DNA from 4 places in the Burkholderia arboris genome. Region 1 is predicted to be linked to each of the others. Evidence: riboswitches for the same ligand, from Rfam matches in the RefSeq annotation. Region 1 holds a riboswitch; each other region holds the start of a gene.
What was found. Region 1 has a riboswitch for cobalamin ahead of OHZ10_RS08715 (HoxN/HupN/NixA family nickel/cobalt transporter). Riboswitches for the same ligand answer to the same signal wherever they lie in the genome.
Positions count from the first base shown of each region.

Region 2: another riboswitch for cobalamin. It lies ahead of OHZ10_RS32640 (CbtB domain-containing protein); the one in region 1 lies ahead of OHZ10_RS08715 (HoxN/HupN/NixA family nickel/cobalt transporter).
Region 3: another riboswitch for cobalamin. It lies ahead of OHZ10_RS13380 (FecCD family ABC transporter permease); the one in region 1 lies ahead of OHZ10_RS08715 (HoxN/HupN/NixA family nickel/cobalt transporter).
Region 4: another riboswitch for cobalamin. It lies ahead of OHZ10_RS27135 (TonB-dependent receptor domain-containing protein); the one in region 1 lies ahead of OHZ10_RS08715 (HoxN/HupN/NixA family nickel/cobalt transporter).

Region 1 covers NZ_CP109821.1:1,842,323-1,849,871, reverse strand. The annotation lists gene cobN (cobaltochelatase subunit CobN) at 1-3,141, opposite strand, end outside; gene cobW (cobalamin biosynthesis protein CobW) at 3,148-4,236, opposite strand; gene OHZ10_RS08715 (HoxN/HupN/NixA family nickel/cobalt transporter) at 4,263-5,321, opposite strand; cobalamin riboswitch at 5,510-5,773, opposite strand; cobalamin riboswitch at 5,887-6,122, shown strand; gene cobA (uroporphyrinogen-III C-methyltransferase) at 6,233-7,042, shown strand; gene OHZ10_RS08705 (cobalamin biosynthesis protein) at 7,039-7,416, shown strand; gene cobO (cob(I)yrinic acid a,c-diamide adenosyltransferase) at 7,451-7,549, shown strand, end outside.
Region 2 covers NZ_CP109822.1:3,396,606-3,404,154, reverse strand. The annotation lists gene OHZ10_RS32655 (2OG-Fe(II) oxygenase) at 1-269, opposite strand, end outside; gene OHZ10_RS32650 (inorganic phosphate transporter) at 700-2,292, opposite strand; gene OHZ10_RS32645 (histidine phosphatase family protein) at 2,468-3,040, opposite strand; cobalamin riboswitch at 3,090-3,227, shown strand; gene OHZ10_RS32640 (CbtB domain-containing protein) at 3,261-3,470, shown strand; gene OHZ10_RS32635 (CbtA family protein) at 3,484-4,206, shown strand; gene OHZ10_RS32630 (LysR family transcriptional regulator) at 4,229-5,146, opposite strand; gene metE (5-methyltetrahydropteroyltriglutamate--homocysteine S-methyltransferase) at 5,275-7,549, shown strand, end outside.
Region 3 covers NZ_CP109821.1:2,851,321-2,858,869, reverse strand. The annotation lists gene OHZ10_RS13415 (LysR substrate-binding domain-containing protein) at 1-346, shown strand, start outside; gene lgt (prolipoprotein diacylglyceryl transferase) at 436-1,326, shown strand; gene OHZ10_RS13405 (SIMPL domain-containing protein) at 1,438-2,178, opposite strand; gene OHZ10_RS13400 (EVE domain-containing protein) at 2,360-2,821, opposite strand; RNA gene ssrS (6S RNA) at 2,893-3,074, opposite strand; gene OHZ10_RS13390 (cell division protein ZapA) at 3,156-3,470, opposite strand; gene OHZ10_RS13385 (hypothetical protein) at 3,467-3,817, opposite strand; cobalamin riboswitch at 3,972-4,223, shown strand; gene OHZ10_RS13380 (FecCD family ABC transporter permease) at 4,266-5,381, shown strand; gene OHZ10_RS13375 (ABC transporter ATP-binding protein) at 5,378-6,193, shown strand; gene cobT (nicotinate-nucleotide--dimethylbenzimidazole phosphoribosyltransferase) at 6,255-7,310, shown strand; gene OHZ10_RS13365 (adenosylcobinamide-GDP ribazoletransferase) at 7,300-7,549, shown strand, end outside.
Region 4 covers NZ_CP109822.1:2,192,033-2,199,581, reverse strand. The annotation lists gene OHZ10_RS27145 (alpha/beta hydrolase) at 1-970, opposite strand, end outside; gene OHZ10_RS27140 (TetR/AcrR family transcriptional regulator) at 993-1,565, opposite strand; gene OHZ10_RS27135 (TonB-dependent receptor domain-containing protein) at 1,676-3,604, opposite strand; cobalamin riboswitch at 3,820-4,012, opposite strand; gene OHZ10_RS27130 (AraC family transcriptional regulator) at 4,102-5,160, opposite strand; gene OHZ10_RS27125 (hypothetical protein) at 5,327-5,671, shown strand; gene OHZ10_RS27120 (Dabb family protein) at 5,661-6,293, shown strand; gene OHZ10_RS27115 (NADP-dependent oxidoreductase) at 6,338-7,330, shown strand; gene OHZ10_RS27110 (SDR family NAD(P)-dependent oxidoreductase) at 7,361-7,549, shown strand, end outside.

The sequences.
Region 1 (7,549 bases):
CAGGTCCTGCAGGCCCGCGCCGTAGCTGCCCGGCCGCGCGCCGAACACGCGCCAGCCGGCGCGGCGCCGCGCTTCGTCGGGCGCCACGCCCTGCGCGACCCATTTCGCACGTTCGCGCTCGATGCGCGCACGAACCGGGTTCAGTTCCTCGGGCTCGTCGAGCGCGGCGACAGCCTGCACGGCCGCATCGAACAGGTGCATCAGGTTCGGGAACGCGTCGCGGAAGAAGCCCGATACGCGTAGCGTCACGTCGATGCGCGGCCGGTCGAAGATCTCGATCGGGAGGATCTCGAAGTCGGTCACGCGATGGCTGCCGTGCGCCCATTTCGGCCGCACGCCGAGCAGCGCGAACGCCTGCGCGATGTCGTCGCCGCCGGTGCGCATCGTCGCCGTGCCCCATACCGACAGGCCGATCGCGCGCGGATAGTCGCCGTGATCCTGCAGATGGCGCTCGATCAGCTGCTGCGCGGATTTCAGGCCGAGCGACCACGCGGCCTGTGTCGGCACCGCGCGCGTGTCGACCGAGTAGAAGTTGCGGCCGGTCGGCAGCACGTCGGGACGGCCGCGCGACGGCGAGCCGCTCGGCCCCGGCGGCACGAAGCGGCCGTCGAGCCCGCGCAGCAGCTGACGCATTTCCTCGCCGCCGCATGCGTCGAGCGCGGGCAGCAGCGTCGCGCGGACGCGCTCGATCACCGCGAGCGTATGCGGCCATTCGCCGGGCGGTGTCGAGTCGGTGGCAGGGTCAGCGCCGTTGGCTGCGCACAGCCCGTCCAGCCATTGCTGCGCGAGCCGTTCGAGCCGCTCGCGCGTATCGCCCGCATGGCGCCACGGCGACGCGTCGAGCGCCTGCAGGATCGCCGGGCGCGGGCCGGCCCACGGCGCGGCCCAGTCGGCCGCGAGCGGATCGAACTCGTCGCCGGGCATCAGATCGCGCGCCAGCGCGCCGATCAGCCCCGCGCGCGCGCCCTTGCCGTCGCCGACCGGAAAGCGTGCGAGCGCGAGCAGCGTATCGCGGCGCTGGCGATCGGCCGGCGACAGGCCGAACACGTGCAGCCCGTCGCGGATCTGCGCTTCCTTCAGTTCGCACAGCCAAGCGTCGACGCGCGTGAGCAGCGCATCCTCGTCGCCCGCATCGCGCGGCGGCGACACGCTCAGTTCGTCATGCAGACGATGCTCGGCGATCGTTGCGAGGATCGTCTTGCGCAGCAGCTTCGCGCGCCGCGCATCGACCATCAGCGCTTCGTAGTATTCGTCGACCTGCCGCTCGAGATCCTGCAGCGGGCCGTAGTTTTCCGCGCGCGTGAGCGGCGGCATCAGGTGATCGATGATCACCGCCTGCGCGCGGCGCTTCGCCTGGCTGCCCTCGCCCGGATCGTTGACGATGAACGGATACAGGTGCGGCAGCGGCCCGAGCGTCAGGTCGGGCCAGCACGCGTCGGACAGCGCGACGCTCTTGCCCGGCAGCCACTCGAGGTTGCCGTGCTTGCCGAGGTGGATGACCGCGTCGATGCGATACGCGTCGCGCAGCCAGAAATAGAACGCGAGATACGCATGCGGCGGCACGAGATCCGCGTCGTGGTAGCTCGCATAGTCGTTCTCGCCGCGCGAGCGCGACGGCTGGATGCCGACGAACACGTTGCCCGCGCGCCAGCCGGCGATCGTGAAACGCCCGTGCCGCAGCGTCGGGTCGGCTTCGGGCGGCCCCCAGCGTTCGTTCAGCGCGTCGCGCACGGCCACCGGGAGCCGCGCGAACCGCGCGACGTAGTCGGCCAGCGGGAAGCTCTGGAATGCCGGGCGCAACGCGTGCACGGCCGCGTCGTTGGTCACGCCTTCGGTGAGCCGCGCGATCAGCGCGTCGCCGTCGGGCGGCAGGTCGGCCACCGCGTAGCCCGCATCGCGCAGCGTCGCGAGCACACGCAGCGCGGACGCCGGCGTGTCGAGCCCGACGCCGTTGCCGATCCGCCCTTCGCTTTGCGGATAGTTCGCGAGAATCAGCGCGACGCGCTTGTCGGCGTTGTCGAGCGTGCGCAGCCGGCACCAGCCGCGCGCGAGCGCCGCGACGAACGCGATCCGCTCGGCGTCCGGCTGGTAGCGCACGACGTCGACCTCGGTGTGCGGGCAACGGTATGCGAGCCCCTTGAAACTCACCGCGCGCGTGACGATGCGCCCGTCGACTTCGGGCAGCGCGATGTGCATCGCGATGTCACGCGCATGCAGGCCCTGGTTGTCGGCCACCCACGCGTTGCGATTGCCGCCGGACAGGATCACCTGCAGCACCGGCGCGTCGCCGGCAAGCACGTCGTGTTCGGGGCTGTCGATCGCGCCGGCCGCGAACGCGGTCGTGTTCAACACGAGCGCGACGCCGTGCGTGTCGCAGAGCTGCGTGATGACCTCGCGGCTCACCGCATCCTTCAGCGACGTCACCGCGATCGGCAGCGGATTCAGCCCCTCCTCGACGAGCGCATCGGCCAGCGCGTCGAACACGGCCGTGTTCGCGGCCTGCCAGTGCGCGCGATAGAACAGGATCGCGACGACGGGCGCGCCGGGCGTCCAGCGCGGCTGCCAGTCGTCGACGCTCGCGCGGTCGCGCGCCGGGTGATACAGCGCGGCGGCCGGCAGCGGGCGCGGCAGCTCGGGGGCGTCGCCGAACCCGAGCGTGTGGAATGCAATGCTGCGCAGCAGCGCGTCGGCGTTGTGTACGCCGCCCTCGCGCAGATAGCGCCACCACAGCCGGCACAGATCCGGCGTGACGGTACTCTTCGCGACGAGGTTCGGATCTTCCTGCAGATCGCCCGAGAACATCGCGAGCTGCTGCCCGCGCTTCGACGCGAGCGACACGGCCTGCTCGATCCCGTACGGCCAGTACGCCTCGCCGCCGAGATGATCGATCACGACCGTCTTCGCGTGGCGCAGCACGTCGTCGACATAGAAATCGACCGACGCCGGCTGGCGCAGGAACGTGACGTTCGCGAGCCGCACGCTCGGGAAACCTTCGGCCAAGTGCGGCACGACGCTCGCGAGCAGCGACAGCGTCGTGTCGGCCGAACTCAGGATCACGATGTCGGCCGGCTGCTGGTCGATCCGGACGACACCCTGCGTATCGTCGACGAAGCCGCCCGGCGTGGTGCGCAGCAGATGCATCGTGCGTTACGCCTGTTGCAGCTCGGCCGCGCACGCGGCGTCGAACGCGCGTTGCAGTGCGGCCGCGTCGAGATCCTCGCCGATCAGCACGAAGCGGCTCGCGCGCGTTTCGCCGTCCTGCCAGCGACGGTCGAAATAGCTGTCGAAACGGCGCCCGACCCCCTGGATCACGAGCCGCATCGGCGCGCCGGGCAGCGCGGCAAAGCCTTTCGCGCGGTAGATCGTGTGCGCTTCGACGACGCGCTGCAGCGCGGCGATCGTCGCTTCGCGCGTGCCGGCGTCGCCGGACACGACCACCGAGTCGAAATCGTCGTGATGGTGATCGTGATCGCCGTCGTCAGCCGAGCCGTGATGGTCGTGACGCAGGTGGATCGTTTCTTCCGACGCCGATTCGAGGCCGAGCAGCATCGCGAGGTCGAGCTCGCCGCGTGTCGCGCGCACGATCTTCACCTGCGGCGGGATCTCGTCACGGATCGCGGTTTCGATCTGCGCAAACTCCGCGTCGCCGACGAGATCGGCCTTGTTCACGATCACCAGATCGGCCGACGACAGCTGATCGGCGAACAGTTCGTGCAGCGGCGATTCGTGGTCGAGGTTCGGATCGGCGCGGCGCTGCGCGTCGACGGCCTGCGGGTTTTCCGCGAACTGGCCGCTCGCGGCGGCCGGCCCGTCGACGACGGTCACGACCGCGTCGACCGTGAAGCTGTTGCGGATCGTCGGCCAGTTGAACGCCTGCACGAGCGGCTTCGGCAGCGCAAGGCCCGACGTCTCGATCAGCACGTGGTCGATGTCCGCGCGGCGCTCGACGAGCGCTTCCATCACCGGATAGAACTCTTCCTGCACGGTGCAGCACAGGCAGCCGTTCGCGAGTTCGTACAGCTGGCCGGACGCTTCGCCCGGCGCGCCATCGGCGTCCTCGCAGCCGATGCCGCAGCCCTTGAGGATCTCGCCGTCGATGCCGAGTTCGCCGAATTCGTTGACGATCACCGCGATGCGGCGGCCTTCGGCGTGTTGCAGGATGTGGCGCATCAGCGTCGTCTTGCCGCTGCCGAGAAAGCCCGTGACGATCGTGACGGGAAGCTTGCGTAGGGTCATGGAATATCCAGGGTCGTAAGGGAGAGTCAGGCCGAGATCGTCACGTCGATCTCGTCGTAGCGCTTTAACCGGTAGATCAGGGCCGACACGAGCCAGCATGCGAGGAACAGGCCGATCACGACATAGCCGAGCATGCCGAAGTGCGACGCCACCATCGACGCGAAGTCCCACACCGGGCCCTGCAGCGACAGCTTGTCCGCGAGCAGCGCGAGCACCTCGATGCCGCCGATCAGCGCGGCGACCAGCACCGACACGAAGGTGATCGTCATGTTGTAGTAGATCTTGCGGATCGGCCGCACGTACGCCCAGCGATACGCGCCCATCATCAGGATGCCGTCGGTCGTGTCGACGAGCGTCATGCCGGCGGTGAACAGCATCGGCAGCGCCATCACGGACCAGAACGACAGCCCGCCCTGCACCTGCGCCGCCGAGATACCGAACAGCGCGATCTCGGTCGCCGTGTCGAAGCCGAAACCGAACAGGAAGCCGACCGGATACAGGTGCCAGCTGCGCGACACGAGCCGGAACAGCGGGCGGAACAGGCGCGCGAGCACGCCGCGCTGGTTCAGCAGCATGTCGAGATCGGCGTCGACGATCGGCTCGCCGCGCCGCGCGGCGCGAAAGGTCCGGTAGACGGAAATCAGGATCAGCAGGTTCGCGATCGCGAGCACCAGCAGGAAGAACGCCGACACGCTCGTGCTGATCACGCCGCCCCACGCTTTCATGCTCTCGAAGCGCGCGAGCGACGCGGCCGTGAGCGTCACCACGACCGACATCACGATCACGACCGTCGAATGGCCGAGCGAGAAGAACAGGCCCGCGCCGAGCGGGCTGCGCCCCTCCTGCATCAGCTTGCGCGTGACGTTGTCGATGGCCGCGATGTGGTCGGCGTCGACCGCATGACGCAGCCCGAACACGTACGCGAGCAGCGCGGTGCCGAGCAGCACGGGCTGGCCGTGGAAAGCGGCGAATGCCCAGATCCACGCGCCTGCGTTGAAGGCGATCAGCAGCGCATAGATCGCGACGATCTTGCCGCGCAACCCGGACGGACTGTCGTTGAACAGGCGAAACAACGAATCGGGCATGACGCTCCTTGGCGAACGGTCGACATGAAGAATGCCAACACGGCCGTCGCTACGCGGCCCCGCGCGGTCCGGCCCTTCATCGCACCGGAACATGCGCACTCGCGCAGGCGGCCGGACGTCGGGAATCGGGAAACGCTCGGGTGTCGGGCACGCTACGGTCGTGGACGATGCGCCGCCTCCCCGCGGCGCTGAACCCCAATGTTTAGGCCGGTATCCGGACTGACGAACACGCCGCTTCGCCTTCCCGGATGCGCAGGGCATCCAGTGGCGGTCGTCCGCATGCGGGCGGCATGCGGCGAAGCGGCGCTGCATCGCGGCGGGCACGATGCGTTCGCTTACCGTTGCGGGGGCAGCACAGGTTGGCTCGACTGCGACGCAGGCAAGCTCCCTGTTTCCCGTTTAACTGCGCACGCCGGAAGGCGCGCGCGAGCACCAAAACGCGTGCGAGTGTAGGCGGCGGGGGCAGGAGCGTCAAGGCGGCACGGGCCGCGGGACTGCGTTCCGCACCGCCCTCGCGCCGCGCCGGAGGCCTTCCGTGGCCGGTTCGCGCGGGCGAACCGTGTGCTATCGTATGCGCCGCGTTCGGTGCTCGCATGCGCATTCCGTGCATGCAGTTAAACGGGAAACAGGAGGCGGATGACCGCCCGGCCTGTGCTGTCCCCGCAACGGTACGCCGCCTGCGCGACGCGCTCCCCGCGCACGCGCCCAGGCCGCCCGCGATGCCACTGCCCTTCACCGGGCGGGAAGGCTGCGGCCTGGCAAGCGGCCAGCCCGGATACCGGCCGACGCAAGGGGCGAGCCCGATGCTCGCCGAACGCCCGATCCGCGGGGGACGGATGGGGTGCGCATTCCGCCCGCGTTCGCGCGGGCTTCGCCCGATCCGTCATGCATTGCCTGTCCGCCGGCCGCCGATGTGCCGCCCGCCTTTTCTTTTCCACTGTTTCGACACGGTGCGTACCGTGCCGCGTGCGATGAGCCGCGCCTGGCTCATCGGCGCCGGCCCCGGCGACGCCGACCTGCTGACGCTCAGGGCCGTGCGCGCGATCGGCATGGCCGACGTACTGCTCGTCGACGATCTCGTGAACCCCGACGTGCTGCGCCATGCGCGCACCGACGCGCAGATCGAGCACGTCGGCAAGCGCGGCGGCCATGCGTCGACGCCGCAGGACGCGATCGTCGCCGCGATGCTCGCGCATCTGCGCGCGGGCCGTAGCGTCGCGCGGCTCAAGGGCGGCGATCCGTTCGTGTTCGGCCGCGGCGGCGAGGAACTGGCCGCGCTTGGCGCGGCGGGTTTTCCGGTCGAGGTCGTGAACGGCATCACCGCCGGCATCGCCGCGCCGGCCGCACTCGGCATTCCGGTCACTCAGCGCGGCGACGCGCAGGGCGTGATCTTCGTCACGGGCCATGGCGCTGGCGCCGACGAGCCCGACTGGCGCGCGCTCGCGGCCACGCGCATGACGATCGTGATCTACATGGGCATCCGCCGGCTCGACACGATTGCAGCGGCGCTGCGCGAAGGCGGCCTGCCCGGCGATACGCCGTGCGCGGCGATCGAGAACGCGACGCGCCCCGAACAGCGGCACGTGCTTGCGACGCTCGACAGCCTCGTCGAACGCGTCGGCGCGACCGGACTCGGTTCGCCGGCGATCGTCGTGATCGGCCGCGTCGCGGCGCTCGCGGACGATCCGGCGGTGCGTGCGGCGCTCGGCGGCCGCGCATGATGCGTGTCGCGCTCGGCATCGGCTTTCGCGCGGACGTCACGGCCGCGCAACTCGATGCCGCGATCCGCGCAGCGTTGGCGCGTTACCCGGCCGCCGAACCGGCGCTCGTCGCGACGCTCGCCGACAAGGCGCGTGCCCGTGCGCTGCGCACGCTGTGCGCGCGACGCGGCTGGCCGCTCGTCGCATTCGACGCGATGCAGCTGGCGAGCCGTCCCGAACTGGCCGCGAGCGGTCCGTCGGACGCCGCGCTTGCACGCTTCGGTGTTGCGGGCGTGGCCGAGCCCTGTGCGCAGCTTGCAGCGCCGCGTGGCCGCCTGCTGGGCCCCAAGTCCATCCGGGACGGCGTGACGGTCGCGCTCGCCGGCCCGCTCTGAACCCTTTGTTTCGCTTTCGACAGGACGATTTCCGATGAAGACCGATGCCGAATCCCATCAGCGGATGACCGAACGCCGCCGCGCCGGCCACGAGAAGAAACAGGCCGCCGCCACCCACGAAAAGGGGCTGCTG
Region 2 (7,549 bases), on a different replicon from region 1:
TCGGCGATGAGCGCAGGCAACGGGTACGCGAAGTACTTGTATTCGCCGCGGCCGAACCCGTGCCGTGCCATCACGACGCGTGAACGATAGAGCGCATCCCGTGGATAGAGCGATGCGAGCGCATCGCATTCGCGTGCCGGCATCAGGCCCGGCACGTGCGCGCATCCGTAGCGATCGAGTTCGGTATCGACGGTCGACCAGTCGATCGCATCGACGCGTTGTGCGATGTCCGTCGATTCGACGGCAGGTTGCAGATCGGCAATGTTCACAGGTGCCCCTCGATTCATCCGCAACGTGGCGCCGTGCGGTTGCGCACGGTCGAATCCACGACGAAAGTTGATGAACCCAGTCTAGCGGCGTCCGTGTGCGGATGCGTTCCAGATCTTGCGCTTCAATTCGGAGGGGGAAACGGGAAGACGCGGCACCGACATACCCAATGAGGTGACGTGCTCGAGCGAAGAGGCGAAGAGGCGAAGAGGCGAAGAGGCGAAGAGGCGAAGAGGCGAAGAGGCGAAGAGGCGAAGAGGCGAAGAGGCGAAGAGGCGAAGAGGCGAAGAGGCGAAGAGGCGACGATCCGGTCAGCCGCAGCCGCAGCCGCAGCCGCAGCCGCAGCCGCAGCCGCAGCCACAGCCACAGCCACAGCCACAGCCACAGCCACAGCAGGCGACCGGCTCCACCGGCCACCCGCCGCAACCAAAATCAGGTCAGCGACCGGAACAGCCAGTAGAGTCCCGCCGCCAGTGCGATCGACGCCGGCAGCGTCAGCACCCACGCGAGGACGAGGCTGCGCACCGTGCTCCATTGCAATCCGGACCCGTTCGCCGCCATCGTGCCCGCGACGCCCGACGACAGCACGTGGGTCGTCGAGACGGGCAGCCCGTACATGTCGGCCGCGCCGATCGTCAGCATCGCGACGAGTTCGGCCGATGCGCCCTGTCCGTACGTCAGATGCTGCTTGCCGATTTTCTCGCCGACGGTCACGACGATCCGCTTCCAGCCGACCATCGTGCCGAGTCCCAGCGCGATCGCGACGGCGACCTTCACCCACGTCGGAATGAACTTGGTCGCGTGGTCGAGCTGCGTGCGATAGTTGTCGATCGCGAGCTTGTCGTCGGCCGCGAACGCCGGCTGACCCGACTTCTCGATCAGGCGAATTGCTTCGGATACCAGATACATCGTGTTGCGCACGTTATCGACGTCGCGCTGCGGCACGGCCGCCATTGAGCCCGATGCGCCGACTGCCGTCGCGAGCGACGTGGACAGTTGCGCCACGGCCGGCAGCACGGCGGGCGTCAGTTCGCGACGCTGCACGTAGTGTTCGACGTCGGTGCGCGGGTTCGCGGACGGCGCGACGCCGTTCGTGTACTTCCCGAACGTCGCGGCCGCCTGGTTCGCGACGGCAACGAACGTCTGCGATTCGGCCGGGGTGACGGCCTTGTTCAAGGCATACGCGGTCGGCACCGTGCCGATCAGGATCAGCATGATGAGCCCCATCCCTTTCTGCCCGTCGTTCGAACCGTGCGCGAACGACACGCCCGTGCAGGTCAGGATCAGCAGGCAGCGAATCCAGAACGGCGGCGGTTGATCCTTCGGCGGCTCCTTGTACAGCGCCGGAATCCGCACGAGCGCCTTCAGCACGAGGAGCAGCAACGACGCGCACAGGAAGCCGACGATCGGCGAGAACAGCAGCGACTTGCCCACGCCGAGCGCCTGGCCCCAGTCGACGCCGCTCGTGCCGGACGGCCCGTGCATCAGCTGGTTCATCAGCCCGACGCCGATGATCGACCCGATCAGCGTATGCGAGCTCGATGACGGCAATCCGAAATACCAGGTTGCGAGGTTCCACACGATCGCGGCGATCAGCAGCGCGAACACCATCGCGAAGCCCGAGCCGCTGCCGACCTGCAGGATCAGCTCGACCGGCAGCAACTGCAGGATGCCGAATGCGACTGCGCCGCTCGAGACCATCACGCCGAGGAAGTTCCACATGCCCGACCAGATCACCGCGACGTTCGGCGTCAGCGAGTGCGTATAGATCACGGTGGCGACCGCGTTCGCGGTGTCGTGGAAGCCGTTGACGAATTCGAAGCCGAGTGCGATCAGCAGCGCGGCGCCGAGCAGCAGGTAAGGGAACAGCTTTCCTTCGCGGACCGGTGACAGATCGTCGATCAGGTGCGTGGCGATATAGACGGCGCCGAGCACGAGCACCAGCAGGAAGACGGCATAGCCGACCTGCCTGGTGCGTTCGACGGAGCCCGGCGTGTTCGGTGCGGACGAAGCAGGTTGATTCATGACGGCATCTCGTAAGGGAACCGCGTCCGATCCTAGCTGCGGCTAGCCGTCAGTTTGATGACAGTCGGGAGGACGAACGGTGTGTCTTGCAGATGCGTAAGGTGATTGAAGGCATGCATTCGTGACGCGACGTACCGGCACGCATCGTTGCCCACATCGTGAGCGCAATGCGGGCCTACGCGTTGCCGTCCGCAATCAACGTCCATCCATCCGGCGATGCAACGAGCGTCGTGCAGGACAGCGGCGCGACGCCGATACGGGTTGCCGCCCTGGAATCCATCCGCAGCGCATGGGCGGCGGCCGCGCGAACGATCGGCGCATGCGTGATCGCGACGATGTCGCGGTCGTGTCGCAGCGCATTCAACCATGTGCCGACGCGGCGCATGGCTGCTTCGAACGATTCGCCGCCGTGCGGCGCCGCGGACGGGTCGCCGATCCACGTACCCAGTTCGTCCGGCAAGTCGCGTGCAAGGTCGTGCAAGCGCTTGCCGCGCCAGTTTCGGCAATCGATGTCGCGCAGCGCGTCGTCAGTTTCGGAGCGCAGACCGAGTGCGTCGGCGGTCTGCCGTGCACAGCGTGCAGGGCTGCACAGCGCGAGCGAGCCGGCGATGCTTGCCCACCGGTCGCGCAATGCAGCGGCTTCGGCGAGCCCGTGTGCATCGAGCGGATCGTCGTCGGGAAACGTGCCGGTGCGCATCGCCCGGGTCGATGCATGCGCGATCAGGTACAGCGTGGCAGGCAGGGTCATGTCGGGCTTTGTAGGATCCGGGCCGGGGGCAATCGTTCGCGAGCGGTCCCTTCATTCCGCGAACGTTCGCGCGTACAATTCGCCCGATACGAAACGCGGAAGCCGGTGCAATCCCGGCGCGGTCGCGCCACTGTAACCGGTGATCGATGATCCCGGAAGCCAGACCTGCCTTCGTACCCATCCAACATTTGCCGGGGCGCGATTCCCCTGAGGTGCATCCATGAGCGAAGCAGTGCTGAAGCCGGCAGTCGTGCCGGCACCCATCCCCGTCCGTGAACTGTTGCCCTGGGCCATATTCGTCGGCCTGATCCTGTTGCTCGCGCTTTATTTCGTCGGCGCGGAACAGGGCGCAACGTCGCTCGTGCCGGGCATGTACGTTCACGAATTCGTCCACGACGGCCGCCATCTGCTCGGCTTTCCCTGCCACTGACGCGGAGGTCAAGATGGTCGGAAAGCTGCTCATGCGCGGGATGCTCGCAGGCATCGCCGCGGGCCTCCTCACGTTCGGTTTCGCGAAAATCGTCGGCGAACCGCAAGTCGATCAGGCAATCTCCTTCGAAGAAAAAGCCGACGCTGCCAAAGGCGAGGCACCGGAGCCCGAACTGGTCAGCCGCCACACGCAGGCCGGCCTCGGCCTGCTGACGGGTGTCGTGACCTACGGCGCGGCATTCGGCGGGCTGTTCTCGCTGGTCTTCGCGTTTGCCTATGGGCGAGGCAGCCGCCTCCCCGCGCGACCGCTGGCCGCGTGGCTCGCGCTGGCGGCGTTCATCGCGCTCGTGATCGTGCCGAACCTCAAGTACCCGGCCAATCCACCGTCGGTCGGCGATCCCGACACGATCGGCTATCGCACGGGCCTGTTTTTCCTGATGATCGCGATCTCGGTCGCGACGATGGTGTTCTCGGTCAGCGTGCGCCGCCATTTGCTGGCAAAGCTCGGCCAGTGGAACGCGTCGATCGTCGCCGGGCTCGTGTTTGTCGCGATCATCGCGGCCGTGCAGATCGGGCTGCCGTCGGTCAGCGAGTTACCGGCCGATTTCCCGGCGGCCGTGCTGTGGAAGTTCCGCGTTGCGGCTATCGGCATGCAGGTGATCATGTGGACGACGATCGGGCTGCTGTTCGGCGCGTGGGTCGAGCGCAGCGAACGCATCGGCCTGCGCGCCGCCTGACGCGCAGCGCAACCGGGCGCGCCTAGCGCAGCATGCGCGGCATGCGCGGCGCGCTCCACGTCGATTCGCGCGCCAGCGCGACGAACGCGGCCAGATAGTCGATCGAGGCGTCCGCTTCGCGGATGCCGAGGAAGATCTGCTTCGCGATTCCCTTCTTGCCGAGCTTGACCGGCACGACCGGCATCCGGTCCGCGTACTCGTCGGCCAGCCATCTCGGCAGCGCGGCCACGCCGCGTTCGCTCGCCACCATTTGCAACATGATGTCGGTCGTCTCGATCGACTTGTGCCGCCGAGGCACGATGCCGGCCGGCGTCAGGAACTGGTTGTAGATGTCGAGCCGGTCGGTTTCGACCGGGTACGTGATCAGGATCTCGTCGGTCAGTTGCTCGGGCGTCACGTAGTCGGCGTTCGCGAACCGGTGCGAGTCGGCGACCACCAGCACCTGCTCGTAGTCGAACACGGGATCGAAGCGCAGGCCCGGCTTGTTCAGCGGATCGGGCGTCACGAGCACGTCGATGTCATAGCCGAACAGCGCGCCGATACCGCCGAACTGGAAGCGTTGCTTCACGTCCACGTCGACGTCGGGCCAGCGCGACAGGTACGGCGACACGACCTTCAGCAGCCACTGGTAGCACGGGTGGCACTCCATCCCGATGCGCAGCGTGCCGCGCTCGCCCTTCGCGTACTGCTTCATCCGCTCCTCGGCAAGCTCGAACTGCGGCAGCAGCCGGTTCGCCAGTTTCAGCAGATATTGGCCGCCCTGTGTGAGCCGCAGGCCACGGCCTTCGCGGTCCCAGATCGGCGTGCCGAGCTGCTGCTCGATTTTCCGGACGGTATGGCTGAGCGCCGATTGCGTGAGGTGCAGCGCATTGGCGGCCGCGGTCAGTGAGCCCTGGCGCTCGACTTCACGAATGACGACGAGATGGAATCGTTCCAGCATGGATTTTGCCTGTGCAACGAATGCATGAGAAATTTTAATGGATAAATGAAATAATGCCATTTTATTTCATGGTTTGAAATCCCTATGATGACTGCCGGATCTTCAATTTTTCTCTGGACGGCAGCTTCATGGTTACGACACACAACCTCGGTTTTCCGCGCATCGGCGCGAAGCGCGAACTCAAGTTCGGTCTCGAGCGCTACTGGAAGGGCGAGTCGTCGCGCGACGCGCTGAAGGCGCTCGGCACCGAGCTGCGTCAGCGCCACTGGCACGACCAGCGCGATCTCGATCTCGCGCCGATCGGCGACTTCGCGTTCTACGACCAGGTGCTCGACATGAGCTTCACGCTCGGTAACCTGCCGAAGCGCGTGCAGGACTTCCACGGCGATGCGCTCGACAACTATTTCCGCGTCGCGCGCGGCCGCTCGGCGCAGTCGGCGGAAGAACACGCCGCATGCTGCGGCGGTGTCGCGGCCGGTGAAATGACGAAGTGGTTCGACACGAACTATCACTACATCGTGCCGGAGTTCCACGCGGACACGAACTTCTCGCTCGACCCGTCGCGCCTGCTGCAGCAACTGGCCGAGGCAAACGCGCAGGGCGTGAACGCGAAGCCGGTGATCCTCGGCCCCGTCACATACCTGTGGCTCGGCAAGGCGAAGGACGAATCCGATCGGCTCGCGCTGCTGCCGAAGCTGCTGCCCGTGTACGGCGCGCTGCTCGACACGCTGACCGCGCAGGGCGTCGAATGGGTGCAGATCGACGAACCGATTCTCGTGGCCGAGCTCGATGCCGAATGGCGCCAGGCGTTCCGTACCGCGTATGCCGCGCTGGAAACGCGCCGCATCAAGGTGTTGCTCGCCACCTACTTCGGCCAGCTTCAGGACAACCTGACGCTCGCTGCCTCGTTGCCGGTCGACGGCCTGCATGTCGACGCGATCAACGCACGCGACGAAATCGACGCACTGGTACGTGAACTGCCGCCCGAGCGCGTGCTGTCGGTGGGCGCGATCAACGGCCGCAACATCTGGAAGACGGACCTGAACGCGACGCTCGACTGGCTCGAACCGCTCGCTCAGCAGCTCGGCGATCGCCTGTGGCTCGCGCCGTCGTGCTCGCTGCTGCACGTGCCGGTCGATTTCGCGAGCGAGGAGAAGCTCGATGCGGAAATCCGCTCGTGGCTTGCGTTCGCGCTGCAGAAACTCGACGAACTGACGGTGCTCGCGACCGCGCTGAACGAAGGCCGCGACAAGGTGGCCGATTCGCTCGCCGCGAATGCCGCCGCGATCGATTCGCGCCGCCGCTCGCCGCGCGTGAACAACCCGGCGGTGAAGGCCGCGATTGCGCGCATCGACGCGCAGCTCGGCAACCGCGTGAGCCCGTACACGCAACGTGCGTCGAAGCAGTCGGCACGACTGAACCTGCCGGCCTTCCCGACGACGACGATCGGTTCGTTCCCGCAGACCGCCGAAATCCGCCAGGCGCGCAGCCAGTTCAAGGCCGGCGCGCTGGACGAGGCCGGCTACCGCACGGCGATGCAGGCCGAGATCGAACGCAGCGTCCGCGAGCAGGAAGCGCTCGAACTCGACGTGCTCGTGCACGGCGAAGCCGAGCGCAACGACATGGTCGAATACTTCGGCGAGCAGCTCGACGGCTACGCATTCAGCCAGTTCGGCTGGGTGCAGTCGTACGGTTCGCGCTGCGTGAAGCCGCCGATCCTGTTCGGCGACATCAGCCGCCCGAAGGCCATGACGGTCGAATGGATCGCGTACGCGCAGTCGCTGACGACCAAGCCGATGAAGGGCATGCTGACCGGCCCCGTGACGATCCTGAACTGGTCGTTCGTGCGCGACGACCAGCCGCGCTCGGTGTCGTGCTACCAGCTCGCGCTCGCGATCCGCGAGGAAGTGCTCGATCTCGAGAAGGCGGGCGTGCGCGTGATCCAGATCGACGAGGCCGCGCTGCGCGAAGGGTTGCCGCTGCGCCGCGTGCAATGGGGCGAGTACCTGAAGTGGGCGGTCGAGTCGTTCCGCATCACCGCGAACGGCGTGCAGGACGAGACGCAGATCCACACGCACATGTGCTATTCGGAGTTCAACGACATCATCGTGTCGATCGCGGACATGGATGCGGACGTGATCACGATCGAGACGTCGCGTTCGGACATGGAGTTGCTCGACGCGTTCGACAACTTCAAGTATCCGAACGAAATCGGGCCGGGCGTGTACGACATCCATTCTCCGAACATCCCGACGCAGGCGCACATCGTCGGCCTGATGAAGAAGGCGGCCGAACGGATTCCGGCGGAACGCCTGTGGGTGAATCCGGATTGCGGCCTGAAGACGCGCCAGTGGGCGGAAGTGATTCCGGCGCTGACGAACATGGTCGCTGCGGCGAAGACAT
Region 3 (7,549 bases), 1.0 Mb from region 1:
GCATCTCGCCGAAGTGGCCGCGTTGCCGCTCGTGATCTTTCCACGTCGTTTGGCGCCCGGCTTTTATGACATCATTACGGGCTGCTACGGCGCGGCGGGGGAAACCCCGCGCATCGGCCAGGAGGCGATCCAGATGCAGACGATCGTCAGCCTCGTGTCGGCCGGCATGGGCGTCGCACTGGTGCCGCAATCGCTGCGTAACCTGCGGCGCACCGGCGTGGTCTACCGGCCGCTTGCCGGTCACGCGCCGGTCGTCGAGACGGGTTTGGTGTGGCGCACCGGCGACGTGAGCCCCGTGCTCGCCGGCTTCATCGACGTCGTGCGCGCGCAGGGTCTTGCCGCGTGACGTGAACGATGGCGCGCGGGTGCCGTCCAACGCGCGGCGCTGCACACATGCCATGGCCGTACCGTATTCGAAAATTTCTTCGCTAACCCATGATCATTCACCCGAATTTCGACCCCGTTGCGATCCATCTCGGGCCGCTGGCCGTGCGCTGGTACGGCCTCATGTATCTCGTCGGCTTCATCGCGGCGATCGTCGTCGGCCGGATCCGCCTGAAACTGCCGCATGTCGCGGCGCAGGGCTGGACCGCGAAGGACATCGACGACATGATGTTCTACGGCGTGCTCGGCACCGTGCTCGGCGGCCGGCTCGGCTATGTGCTGTTCTACAAGGCCGATTTCTACCTCTCGCATCCGCTCGACGTGTTCAAGGTGTGGGAAGGCGGCATGTCGTTTCACGGCGGCTTCCTCGGCGTGACGCTCGCGATGGTGCTGTTCGCGTGGCAGCGCAAGCGGCACTGGCTGCAGGTGACCGATTTCGTCGCGCCGATGGTGCCGACGGGGCTCGCGGCCGGGCGGCTCGGCAACTTCATCAACGGCGAACTGTGGGGCCGCGTGACCGATCCGACGGCGCCGTGGGCGATGCTGTTCCCGGGCGCGATGCGCGACGATGCGGCCTGGCTGCCGAAGCATCCGGCGCTCGTCGAGAAGTGGCATCTCGCCGACGTGTTCATGCAATACCAGATGCTGCCGCGCCATCCTTCGCAACTCTATGAAATCGCGCTCGAAGGTGTTGCACTGTTCTTCGCGCTGTTCTTCTTCTCGCGCAAGTCGCGGCCGATGGGCGCCGTGTCCGCGCTGTTCCTGATCGGCTATGGCCTCGCACGCTTCACGGTCGAGTTCGCACGCGAGCCCGACGATTTCCTCGGCCTGCTGGCGCTCGGCCTGTCGATGGGGCAGTGGCTGTCGCTGCCGATGATCCTCGCGGGCATCGCGTTGATGATCTGGGCGTATCGCCGCCGCGCGGCAAACGCTGCTGCGTGATGTGAAATCGATGCGCGCGCAATCGACGCGTGCTTCGACAACGTGAAGGCAAACAAAAAACGCCGGCCCTCGGGCCGGCGTTTTTCGTTTTCGGCAGCTGCGCGATGCGCGTTACTTCATCTGCACGGAGCCGTTGACGGTGACCGACACGGTGGCCTTGCCGCCTTCGACCGCGATCGGTGCGCTCATCTTCGCGCTGTCCATCGGTGCCGCGGCCATTGCCATCATGCGCGTGTACGGCTGCACGTTGCGGCCGCTGCCGACATTCACGTCGCGGATCGTGTAGCTGCTGTAGCCGAATGCCTTCGCGGCTTCGTCCGCGCGTGCGCGGAACGACTTGATCGCTTCGGTCGTGAGCTTCTGCTCGGCCGTGCGCTGTGCTTCGGGCGACAGCGAGAACTCGACGTTTGCGACCTGCATCAGGTTCGACAACTGGCCCGCCAGCTTCGACGCCGCCGCGAAATCGCGCGATTCGAGTGCAACCTCGGTACGGCCGCGCCACGCGGAAATCTTGCCGTCGCGATCGGTGCTCGGATACACGGAGAACGCTCCGGTGTGCGCGGTGACGCCCGATACGCCCTTCGCCTGCGACAGCGCCGCATCGGCGCGCTGGTTCAACTGCGCCGTGAGGCTGCCCGGATCCTTGGCCTGCTGCTCGTAGAACAGCGTGATGTGGATGATGTCCTGCGGCACGTCGGCGCTGGCCTGCGATGACAGCGACAGCACACCCGCCGGCTCGGGGAAATGCGGGTTTGCGGTCTGCGCGTGCGCGGCGGGCGACGCGAGCGTCAGCGCGACGGGAACGGCGGCGGCGAGGGCGAGCGACAGCGCGAGTGCGGATTTCTTGGTCATTGTTGGACTCCTTGTGCGAGGGCGCGCACGCGGATTGCGCGTGCGCGACGCGGGCGTACCGCGCGACGAAAAAAACGACAGCCGGCCCGATCGACCGGCAGCGGTTGCTTAGGCTGCGCGAAAGTGCCGCGAGTTCCGTGACGGCAGCACGTGCTGACCAGATTTGACCTTTGGCGCGCGCTTACTTCATCAGCTTTTCGGTGATGAACCGCCATTCGGCGCGCGTGACGGGTGTGATCGACAGCCGGTTGCCGCGTGCGAGCACGCGCATGTCGGCGAGCTCGTCGTGTTCGCGCAGGGCGGCGAGCGGCACGAGCGGCGACTTGTTCACGTAGCGCACGTCGACGAGCAGCCAGCGCGGCGTTTCCTGCGTCGATTTCGGGTCGTAATAGGGGCTGTTCGGATCGAACTGGGTGGGATCGGGGTAGGGCGTCGACGACACTTCGGCGAGGCCCGCGATGCCCGGCTCGGGGCAACTCGAGTGATAGAGCAGCACGCCGTCGCCGATCTTCATCGTGTCGCGCATGAAATTGCGCGCCTGATAGTTGCGCACGCCGGTCCACGGCAGCGAGCGCTGCGGGGCATTGGCGAGATCGTCGATGCTTGCTTCGTCCGGTTCGGACTTCATCAGCCAGTATTGCATGGATCGTGATCGACGCAGAAAGAGGCTGCTACAAAAGAAAACGGCACCGGGACGTGCCCGATGCCGTTGGATAGGCCCCCGCCTTGGCCGCTAGGCCGGCATCCTGAACCTGGGGTTCAGAATTGGTCGCAGTTAGCAGCACTTCGGGTACATCAGACAGAGTGACGCGCGCGCCCGTGCTACAAATTTCCGCAACCGTGCACATGGCATTGGTTCAAGGAATATATGACCTTGGCGAACCAGGCAGGGAAGCTGACTGAACTGTGATTCGATGCGCCAATTTGACCACCGTTGATCGCAGAGATCAAGGGGAATCGACGCATCGATTAAAACGTTACTGCGTCTCGTGCTGTGCGAGCACCGCGCCGAGCTGTTCGTTCATCTGGTGCATTGTACGACGGATTTCCTCCGCCGGAAATGCTTCACCGTGCCGCACGCTCGTTTGCAGCCGCAGCAATTCCGATGCGAGCGACAGCGCCGCCATCACCGCAATGCGATCGGTGCCGCGTACCGAGCTGTTCGAGCGGATTTTCGACATTTCGGCGTCGACCCGCGCGACGGCCTCGAGCAGCGCCGCTTCGGTCTCGGCCGAACAGGCGAGCCGATAGGCCTGACCGAGAATCGAGACTTCGATCTGCTTGGTGCTCATGCATGTTCTCCGTGGCTGGCCGCGTCATCGCCATCCGGACGCGCCTGCGCATCCAGCAGGTCGAGCTGGTTGTCGGCTTGCTCCGCGCTTTTCGAGCGCGGCAGCTTTTCGAGAATCGCGTTCAGTTTCACCTGGGCGTCGTCGATCTTTGCCGACAGCGTGTCACGCTCGGCCGCGAGCGCATTGCGTTCGTCGCGCAGTTCCGCGAGTTCCGCGCGGACCGTGTCCGCTTCCGCGCGCAATTGCGCGACCTGCTCCTCGAGCGCGAGCCGTTCCGCGTGATAGCGCTTGTTCAGCGAAATCAGACGGCCAATATTTTGAGATAAGGTTTCGAGTTCGTTGAGCATTTGCTGCGTCCTCTAAAGACCCAGCATTTTAGCGCGGAATACCGTGCAATCCGACATCTGTAACGTTTCCAGTCGTAACACCCCTGCTTCTTGCCGTGAATCGGTGCTTCCCGTACGTGTCCGGACGCTTCCTTGACGCTCGCGTTACCCGCTCCTAAACTGGCGCCGCCTCGGTGCTCGCGCGTGGCACGCGCGGTTAAACGGGAAGCAGGGCGTGCGCTCCGGGAGCACACCAGCCTGCGCTGCCCCCGCAACGGTAAGCGGCCGCGTCCCTTGACGCAGGCCGGCTCGGGCGCGTTTTGCGTGCAGATGTCGCACGCGGGCGCGGGCCACTGCGCGTGAAACGCGCGGGAAGGCGAGCCGGACCGCCGCCAGCCCGGATACCGGCCGAGACGGGAAGCCCGCATGGGCTTCGTGACGCGTGGCCTGCGGGGAGGCGGGGCGCGCAATGCTTCACGGAATGTTCTTCGATGCTGACCCCAATCGTCCGCGCGGCGTCCCTGTCACGTCCGGCCGGCACCCTCAATCGGATGCGCCGCGCGCCATGCGCGCGGCCGTGCACGGCATGAGCGCCGCGCGCGCCGCCGCGATCTGGGCCGCGCTGGCCGCCGTGGTCGCGCTGCTGTTCGTCGCGTCGCTGTCGATCGGCAGCGTGCCGATGTCGCCGTGGCAGGCACTCGCGTCGCTCGTGCCGCATGGCGGCGATGCGCTGTTCGCAGATATCGTCCGCACGCTGCGCCTGCCGCGCGCACTCGCCGGCTTCGCGTGCGGCGCGCTGCTCGCGCTCGCCGGCGCACTGCTGCAGGTGCTGCTGCGCAACCCGCTCGCGGAACCCTACGTGCTCGGCGTGTCCGGCGGCGCGGCCGGCTTCGCGCTCGTCGCGATGATCGCGGGCGGCGCGTGGTGGCTCGTCGACGCGTCCGCATTTGCCGGCTCGCTCGTCTCGGTCGCGCTCGTGCTCGGCCTCGCGCGCCGCGAGCTGTGGCGCGGCGATTCGCGCGACGCGTCGCCACGCTTGCTGCTCACCGGTGTCGTGATCGCGGCAGGGTGGGGCGCGCTCGTCACGCTGTTGCTGTCGCTCGCGCCCGATGCGCGGCTGCGCGGCATCATCTTCTGGCTCACGGGCGACCTCAACGGCGTGACGGCGCCGTGGTTCGCATGGAGTGCGCTGCTGCTGGCCGCCTGCGTCGCGCTGCCGGCCGCGCCGCAACTGAACGTGCTGCTGCGCGGCGATGCGACTGCGCAGGCGCTCGGCGTGCCCGTCGCGCGCCTGCGCATGCGGATCTATCTCGTCGCGTCGCTGGCCGCCGCGGCCGCGGTGACGACGGCCGGCACGATCGGCTTCGTCGGACTCGTCGTGCCGCATGCGCTGCGGCTCGCATTCGGCAACGACCAGCGAATGCTGCTGCCGGCCGCGATGCTCGCGGGCGGCGGCGGCGTGATGGCGGCCGACCTGCTCGCGCGCACCGCGATCGCGCCCGCGCAGTTGCCGGTCGGCGTGATGACCGCGTTGATCGGCGTACCGGTGTTCCTGTGGATGTTGTTGAGGAGACCGATGCGATGACGGATGCCGCACGACACGCCGATGGCGGCGACATGACCTGCGCGGCCGTCGACCTGACGCTGACGGCCGGCGCGCGCACGCTGCTCGACCGCTTCACGCAGGCGTTCCGCCCAGGCGAGATCTGGTGTGTCGCGGGGCCGAACGGCGCAGGCAAGACGACGCTGCTCGCGACGCTCGCGGGGCTGCAACCGCCGGCCGGCGGACACGTCGAGATCGACGGCCGGCCGCTTGCCGTGTGGCGCCCCGAACAACTTGCGCAACGCCGCGCGCTGATGCTGCAGCAATTGCACGATGCGTTCAGCGCGACCGTGTTCGACACGGTGCTGCTCAACCGCTTTCCGTATCTCGGCGGCTGGGGCTGGGAGCGCGACGGCGACCGAACGGCCGCGCGCGATGCGCTCGCGACGTTCGACCTGACCGCGCTCGCGTCGCGCGACGTCCTGTCGCTGTCGGGCGGCGAGCGGCAGCGGGTCGCGCTGGCCGCGACGCTGTGCCAGGATGCGCCGCTGATGCTGCTCGACGAGCCGCTCGCGCATCTCGACCTGCATCACCAGATCGACTGCCTGACCGCGCTGACCGCGTGGCTCGAAACGGGCCCGCGCACGGTGCTGTTCTCGTGTCACGACCTGAATCTCGCACGGCGTTTCGCGACGCATGCCTTGCTGCTCGACGGCCGCGGCCGCGCGTGGGCCGGCCCCGTGCACGACGTGCTGACGCCCGCGCGCGCGAGCGACGCGTTCGGCTATCCGCTCGTGCTGATCCGCGAGAATGGTCGCGATGCGCTGCTGCCGGCGTGGCCTGCGCGACAATGAGCTTTCCCTTTCCGATTCTTTCGATGCGCGGCGCATGCCGCGCGCACGACACGGCTCCTCGATGACGACTCCGACCCACTTCCCGCCCGCGATCGCGCCCCTCGACGACACACTGCGCAAGCGCCTGCAGCATGTGATCGACCACAAGACCAAGCCGCCCGGCAGCCTCGGCCAACTCGAGGCGGTCGCGCTGCAGATCGGCCTGATCCAGCGCACCGAGCGGCCGGTCGTGCAGCGTCCGGTGACGATCGTGTTCGCGGGCGACCACGGGATCGCGGCCGAGGGCGTCAGTCCCTATCCGCAGGCGGTGACTGCGCAGATGGTCGCGAATTTCCTGGCCGGCGGCGCCGCGATCAACGCGTTCTCGGGCGTCGCGCAGAGCACGCTCGAGATCGTCGATGCGGGCGTCGCGTCACCGCTGCCGCTGTCGGACCGGCTGGTGTCGCTGCCGGTCGCGCGCGGCACGCGCAACTTCGCGGCGGAGCCGGCGATGACGCGCGACGAGGCGATGACGGCGCTGGCCGCCGGCGCGGCACGCGTGCGCCTGCACGCATCGCTCGGCACGAACGTGATCGGTTTCGGCGAGATGGGGATCGCGAACACGTCGTCGGCCGCGTGCCTGATGAGCCGTCTGCTCGACGTGCCGATCGACGCATGCGTCGGGCGCGGCACGGGCCTCGACGACCAGGGCCTCGCGCACAAGCGCGCGGTGCTCGGCCGCGCGCTCGTCAAGCATTCGCACGCGGTCGCGCCGCTCGACGTGCTTGCGACGTTCGGCGGCTTCGAGATCGCGATGATGACGGGCGCGTACCTCGCGGCCGCGAGCGAGCGGATGACGATCCTCGTCGATGGTTTCATCGCGACAGCCGCGCTGCTCGTGGCCGAGCGCATCGCCCCCGGCGTGCGCGACTACTGCGTGTTCTCGCATACGTCGCACGAGGCCGGACACCGGCGCATGCTCGAGCATTTCGGCGCGAAGCCGCTGCTCGCGCTCGACCTGCGGCTCGGCGAAGGCACGGGCGCCGCGCTCGCGCTGCCGCTCGTGCGCGCGGCGGCCGCGTTCCTCAGCGAGATGGCGAGTTTCGAATCCGCGGGTGTCGACAATCGTGACGCCTGATCGCGCGCGCGGCGTGGGGGCCGAACTGCGCTACTTCTTCGTCGCGCTCGGTTATTTCACGCGCGTGCCCGTGCCGCGTTCGATCGGCTACGCGGCCGGCGATCTCGACCAGGCCGCACGCTATTTCCCGCTCGTCGGCGCATGCGTCGGCGCGTGGGGCGCGCTGGTCTATCTGGTCGCGCTGCGCGCGCTGCCGGCGTCGATCGCGGTCGGGCTGTCGATGGCCGCGACGCTGCTCG
Region 4 (7,549 bases), on a different replicon from region 1:
GCACGAAGCGCGCGATCTCCTGGCTCAGCTCGATGTCCTCCGGCGCACCCATGAACCCGCCGTGCGGCATCCCTTCGAACACGTGCAGCTCGGTGGGCACCTGCGCGCGCCGCAACGCGCGATGCAGGCGCACGGCGTTCGACAGGAACAGGTCGCGCGTGCCGCTCTGGATGAACGTCGGCGGGAAGCCGGCGGCGAAATCGCCGAACAGCGGCGACAGGTACGGATGCGCGAGATCGGCGCCGTTCGCGTACAACAGGTTGTTCGGCATCAGCGACGCGGGCAGCACGACATCGACGAGCCGGTTGGTCTCGAAGCTGTCGCCGGATTCGGTCAGGTCGGCTTCCGGCGACAGCAGCACCAGCGCGGCCGGCAGCGGCAAGCCTTCGTCGCGGGCGCGCAGCACCATCGCGGCTGCGAGATTGCCGCCGGCCGAGCGGCCGCCGATCACGACGTTTTCCGGCGCGTGGCGCGCCAGCACGTGCGCATAGGTCGCGATGCAATCGTCGAGTGCGGCCGGATACGGATGGCCGGGCGGCATGCGGTAGTCGACGCCGTAGCAGCGCATGCCGAGCCGGTCGGCCTGCATTTGCGCGCCGGCGCGGCACGCGGCGCCGCCGCCGACGATCAGTGCGCCGCCGTGCAGGTCGATGTAGGCGCATGCATCGGACACCGGCGCTTCGGGCGTCGCGACATGCACGTCCGCGTGGCCGGCGCGGATCGTCTCGACGCTCGAACGCAGATACCCGGCGAGCTTCTCGACGGCGGCCGCGTAGTGCTCATCGGCGGCCGCCTTCACGCGCATCCACGCGTCGCGATCGTCCAGCGCCGGCATCACGTGCAGCGCATTCAGCGGCACGCCGTCGTTGCCGACGAGTCGTTGCAACGCGCTTCGCGCTTCGTCGCTGATCGATGCCGGGAAAGGCACGACACGGCTCGCCAGTACGACGCCGTCAGGTTTGTCTTTCATCGCTTGAATTCCAGCCGGCGCGTCATGCGGCCGAAGGCCAGTGGCGCAGCATCACGTCGAGCGCATCGAGGCTGCGCGACCACGACGCATCGGAATCCGGCGCGCTGTGCGAGAAGCCGCCGGCGCCTTCGAGCGTCACGTAGCCCATGAAGAAGCCGCCGAGCAGGCGGATCGCATGGGCCTGCTCGGCATCCGGCAGGTCGTAGCTGCGCAGTACGGCCGAGGTCATCCTCACGAGCCGGCCGCCCGCGCTCCCGGCGGCGCGCTCGGCGCTCACCGGATGGCGCGCGGCCGCAAAGCGGCCGGGATGCGCGCGTGCATAGTCGCGATAGACGTTCGCGAGCGCGGCCAGCGCGTCCTTGCCGGTGCGGCCGGCCAGTGCGTCGGTCGCGCGATCGGCGAGCTCCTGCAGCGCGAACAGCGCGATCCGGCTCTTCAGGTCGTCGAAACTCGGGATATGGGAATACAGGCTGGCCAGCTTGACGTCGAAATGCCGCGCGAGCGCTGCGCCGGTGAGCTGTTCGAAGCCGGTTTCATCGGCGAGCTGCGCGCCGGCTTCGACGAGCTTGTCCACGGTAATGCCGGCACGTGCCATGGCGGATGCTATGCAGGTTAGTCAAAAACCTAATTCTATTAGGTTTTGCTGCGATGTCAATTTCCCGTGCGTGCCGGCGCCCGCGACGCAGGCGCCGAGGCGACGCGCCGTCAGAACGTGTAGCTGACCTTGCCGAACGCAGTCCGCCCGAGCGTGTTGTAGCCGTACGCGGTCATGTATTGCCGGTCGAACAGGTTCGACAGCGTGGCCGACACCGTCAGGTGCGAATTGATCCGGTACGACGCGCGCAGGTTCACGGTCAGGTACGACGGCAGGTACGTCGTGTTGACCGGATCGTCGAAGGTCGTCCCGCCGTAGTTCAGCGACGCCCCCGTGCTGAGCGCGTGCAGGTGCAGTTCGTCCCACGTGTGGTCCACGTTCAGGCTGACCGTCTGGCGCGGCCGGCGGTTGAGCCAGCTGTCATGGGTCTCGTCCTGCGGATTCAGGAGGCCGATCGCGACGCTCACCGGCGTGTAGCGGCCGATCGTCCCCTTGTACGACAGGTCGATCCCGCGGATATGCGCGCGGCCGATGTTCATCGGCGAATACGTCGCCGGGTTGTACGCGATCAGGTTGCTGACGCGCGTGTCGTAGATCGCGGCGGTGAACGTGCCGTACGACGTGTTCGCGTCGAGCGCGGCCTCGACCGACGTGCTGCGTTCCGGGCTGAGGTTCGGATTGCCGTAGCCGGGGTAGTACAGGTCGTTGAAACTCGGCAGGCGGAACGCATTGCCGTACGACACGCGCGCCGTATAGACCGGCGTGATCGCCCACGACAGCGCGGCATTGCCGGTGTTCACGCCTTGCCCGGCGATGATCTCGCGACGCCCCGCGAGGAACAGCGTCACGCTGCCGAGCGTGGCCGACTGATGCAGCGAGAACGCGGAGTCGTTGCGCGTCGGTATGCCGCCGGGCGCGTCGATCGGCAGGGACGCCTGTTCGCGCGTGAAGTCGTACCCGAGCTTGCTCTCGCCCGATAGCGGCAGGCCGAACAGGTGGAACCCGCGCTCCTGATGGGTCAGGGAGGTCGACGTGCTGATGCGCTGCGAATTGATCTGGTCGGTCGGGATGGCCGGATCGCTCGCGTAGAGGAATTGGCGATCGTTCGCATAACCGAACGACTGGTCGAACTGCGTATCGGGCGTGATGTCGAGATGGAACGCGAGACCGGTCGTCAGCTGGTGATCGAGCTGGCGGTTCGGATAGCCGCTGTTGTCGTAGGACAGGTCGGAACGGTGATACAGCGCGAACGTCGAGACCGACCAGTTGTCGCGCGCGTAACCGAGGCGCGCATCGAGATCCTGCGCGTGATACGGATTGCGGCCGTCCTCGTGATACGGCAAGACCGGCCGCGTCGAATCGATGCCGGCCGTGTTGTACGTGTGCAGGCCGAGCGAGTAGGTGAGCCCGCCGAGCGCGGCGAGCGGCCCGGTCGACGGCACTGTGCCCGACGTGCGCAACTGCGTGTCGAACGTCTTGTTCGACCCACCGCCGAACGACACGGTGGTCTGGTTCGGCTGGCTCGACGAGCGGCGCGTGAACAGCTGCACGACACCGCCCATCGCGTTGGCGCCGAACGACGCGGCGGCCGGGCCCGAGATCACTTCGACCCGTTCGAACGCTTCCGTCGGCAGGTCGGCCCACGGCGCGATGCCGGTGGTGGGCGAGCCGATGCGGATGCCGTCGATGAACACGGCGACCTGGCTCGCCGACGAGCCGCGGATGCTGACCGATGCGGACGAACCGGGGCCGCCGTTCTGCGAAACGGTCACGCCGGGCAGCGTCGCAAGCGCCTGAGTGATGCTCGGGTCGCTCGGCGAAAGCCGGTCGAGGTCGGTTCGCGTGAGGACCTGGGTCGTCGCATAGCGCCCGTCGAACGATTCGGGCAGGCGACGCGTGTCGGTCACGCTGATCGTCGGCAGGTCGACGCTTTCCGCCGGCTGGGGCGGCTGCTGGAGCGCGGTGTCGCCGGCGGCATGGGCGATCGGGGCGAGCAGCGCGGTGGCGGCGGACGTGGCGAGCAGGTGGCGAATGTTCATGAGACAGCGGGAGAAGGCGTGTTGCGCGTACGGCGGTCGCGAGCGAAGGGCGGGCAGGTTGTGCATGCCGACGGCGTGTCGGTGCGACGCTTCCGGCTGGGAAGCGGATTCGGGAACGAAGGGCATCTGACGGATCCTGAGGTCGGGTCGTCCATGCAACGGGCGACCGCCAACGGCGGTGCTTGCGCATCGGGACACCCCGCCCGGTGCGGCTGCTGGACCTCGGGTCGATGGCAGGTCTCCTGGCTCGCGGGTCGTCATCCGTGCAGGCCTTCCCGGTTTCCCAGTGGCATGCAGTGGCACGGATTCGCCGCTCACAGTTGCGGGGGCAGCCGCAGTTTCGAGGCGTTGCCCCTCCTGCGTTCCCTTTTGATCCCGTCTCCGGGAACCATCAGCGCGCAAGGGTAATGGCGTGCGCTCGGGCGCGTCAATTGCCGCGCCGCGCGGGGATGCGAAAAAACGTCATTACCCGGCAACTGCTTTCCGAATCCTTTCGCTTATGCGCCGGTGTCGTGTTTTTCGTCTGAAGAATCGGGGTGATCGGGCGCCCAGCGCTCGCGCCGGAACCGGCTCGGCGCGACGCCGGTCCAGCGCACGAACGCGCGCCGGAATGCTTCTTCGCCGCCGAAGCCGAGATACGCGGCCACGCGCGTAATCGGCCAGTCCGTCTCGTGCAGGCATCGCCGTGCCGCATCGGCCAGGCATTGTTCGCGCAGCACGTGATAGCCGCTGTCTTCCGCCGCGAGCCGCCGCCGTAACGTCGCGTCGCTGACGCCGAGCCACGCGGCCAGTTCCGCGAGCGCCGGCAGCGCCTGTTCGCGCGCGAGCGCCGCATCGAGAAAACCGCGCACCTGCTGCGCCCATGACACGACGGCCGGCGCCGCATCGATCAGACGAAACGGAAAGTCGACGAGAAACGCGTCGAGCTCGCCCGGCTGCCGGATCACGCGGCAATCGAGCCGCGTCGCGTCGAACGCGAAGCCGTAGGTTTTCCGGCCGACGTCGACCGGCGCGTTGAACAGCCCGAGCAGCGGCACCGCGTCGTCGCGGCGCGGATGGCCGAGCCACACGCCAGTGGGCCGCAGCGGTTGCCCGATCAGCCAGCCGAACAGCTGCAGATAGCAGAACAGGCCGGTCAAGTCGACGAGGCATGCGGCCGGGCTGCGCGTACGACGCAGCGAGTCCATCCGGAACGTCGCGTGGCCGTCGCGCACCGCGAGCGACAGCACGCCGGCGCGCGGCGTCAGCATCTCGCAGAAGTCGCGCGCGCAGCGGATCGCGTCGGCGAGCGTCGCACAGCTCAGCAGGCAGCGGCACATCAGGTCGACTTCCTGCTTGCGCATCGGCGGATGGCCGTTGCCGCGCGCGACCTGCGCCTCGAGCCGCACGATCGCGTCGCGGTACAGCGCGACGAAGCCGCCCGGCGTCGTCGCCGCTTGCTGCGGTTGCGCCGTGCGGTCGGCCGGCGGCGCGCCGCTGCGCGTGAGTTCGCTCAGCAGGCGCGCGTCGAGACCCGGCAGCACGCGTCCGCTCGCCGGCAATACACGCTGTTTCATGAGTCTCCCGATCTGATCGCTGCGACAGGGGCCGGTGAGCGAGCCGGTAGGGGTTCTTGAGCTGCGCCCACGCAAGAATGCTATCCACGCCGGCCGCCTTCGGCCTCGCCGGAACGGCGTAGGCCGGCCAGCCATCCCGACCCGAACGACCACGGACGATACGCGAATGATCCAGATCGTAGACGAAATCACGCTCGCGCCCGAGCGCATTCCCGACGTGCTCGCGCTGCTGCGCGACCGCTATCTGCCGGGCCATGCGGCACGCGGATTGACGGCGGCCGGCCGCTGGGTGTCGCCGCCCGTCGCGGTGCCGGGGCAGCCGAGCACGCTGTGGCTGACGTGGCAGGTCGACGATGCGTATTCCTATTACCGGATGCGCGCGATGACCGATGGCGACGTGGTGGCGTTCTGGATGGCGGTCGACGGGCTGTGCGATGCGCGCCGCCGCCATGTGATGACGGACGCGGACACGCCGCTGCCCGCGCTGACGGAGGCCGACCATGCGGCATGACACCGCGCAGGTATTCGTTTTGACGGATCACGCTGCAAAAGCGATCGAGCACGCATTGCGCGAGGCCGCGCAGGCGTTGCCGGGCGCGAAACGCGTGACGCTCGCGCGCAATCTGGAAGGCTGCTGGGGCGCGGGCGACTACACGCTCGATGTGCTGCGCGAGGAACGATCCGCCGATTCCGCAGCCGATTTCGCCGCACTGGCGCAACTGCCCGGCATTGCGCGCCTCGACGGCGCGGCGTGCCGCGCGATCGGCGGCGGCCTGCGCGAACCCGCGTTACGCGACGGCGTGTGGCGCACGCTGATGTTGCGGGTACGCCCGCAGGCAAGCGAAGCACAGGTTGCCTCGCTCGAGCACGAACTGCTGCACATGCCCGCGTTCATGCCAGGCATCCGCAACTGGCGCCTGAACCGGATCGAAACCCCCGGCGCCTGGACGCACGTGTGGCAACAGGAATTCGCGCAGGTCGACGATCTGCTCGGCGAGTACCTGCTGCATCCGTATCACTGGGGCTGGGTCGACCGCCGGTTCGATGCCGAAAGCCCCGACTGGACGGTCGATGCGATCTCGCATGCGTTCTGTCCGCTCGCGTCGAGCCTGCTGGCCGACACGGCGGCGTGAAGCGCCGCGCACACCCAACCGACAACACCACTGGAGACACGAAGATGCGAGCGCTTCTGATCGACCGCGTCGGTCATTCCGACGCCTTCCGGCTGGCCGACGTGCCGGCGCCGAAACCGGGCCCCGGCGACGTGCTGATCCGCGTCGCGTACGCGGGCGTCAATCCCGCCGACTGGAAATGCCGCGAAGGCTTTCTCGGCGCGTTCATGCAGTACACGTTCCCGTTCGTGATCGGTTTCGATGCGGCGGGAATCGTCGAAGCGGTCGGCGACGGCGTCGCCGGGTTCGAACCCGGCATGCGCGTGTTCGCGCAGACCGACGTTGGCGCGGGGCGCTGGGGTGCGTATGCGGAATACGTCGCGGTGCGCCACGACTCGGTCGTGCGCTTGCCCGACGCGGTGAGTCTTGCGGAAGCGGCCGCGACGCCGACCCCCGCGCTGGCCGCGTGGGCCGGCCTGTTCGACGACGGCGGGCTGCGTGCCGGACAAACCGTGCTGGTGCATGGCGGCGCGGGTGCGGTCGGCACGTTCGCGGTCCAGCTGGCGGCGCAGGCCGGCGCGCGGGTCGCGGCAACGTGTTCGGCGCGCAACCGCGACACGGTCGAATCGCTGGGCGCAGAGATCGCCATCGACTATCGCGCCGGGAACATCGACGCCGCCATCCGCACGTGGGCGCCCGGCGGCATCGACCTCGTGCTTGACGCGGTCGGCGGCGGCACGCTGCCCGATGCGCTCGACCTGCTCGCACCGGGCGGCACGCTCGTGAACATCATGACGCTCGCGGCCGGCGACGCCGAACGGTTGGCCGCGACCGGCGCCGAAGCCGCGCGCCGCGGGCTGCAGGTCGCGCTGACCTACAGCCGGATGCCGAGCGGCGCCACGCTCGCGTCGATCGCGGAACGGCTCGGCCGGCGCGCGTTGCGCGTGCCGCGCTTCGACAGTTTCCCGCTCGAACAGGCGGCCCGCGCACTCGATCTCGTTCAAACGGGCGAGGCGAAAACCAAGTTCGTGCTGCACGTTGCGGATATCGCGGGCTGAACAACACGCATCGAAATGACTGGAGACATCATGACCGACACCCCATCCCGGATCCTCGCGGGCAAGTGCGCGCTCGTGACGGGCGCGAGCCGCGGCATCGGCCGCGCGATCGCGCAGCGCCTCGCATCCGAAGGCGCGACCGTCGTCGTGACGGCGCGCAGCCTCACGCAATCGGCCAGCACCGCCGGCACGCTCGCCGAAACGGTTGCGCTGATCGAA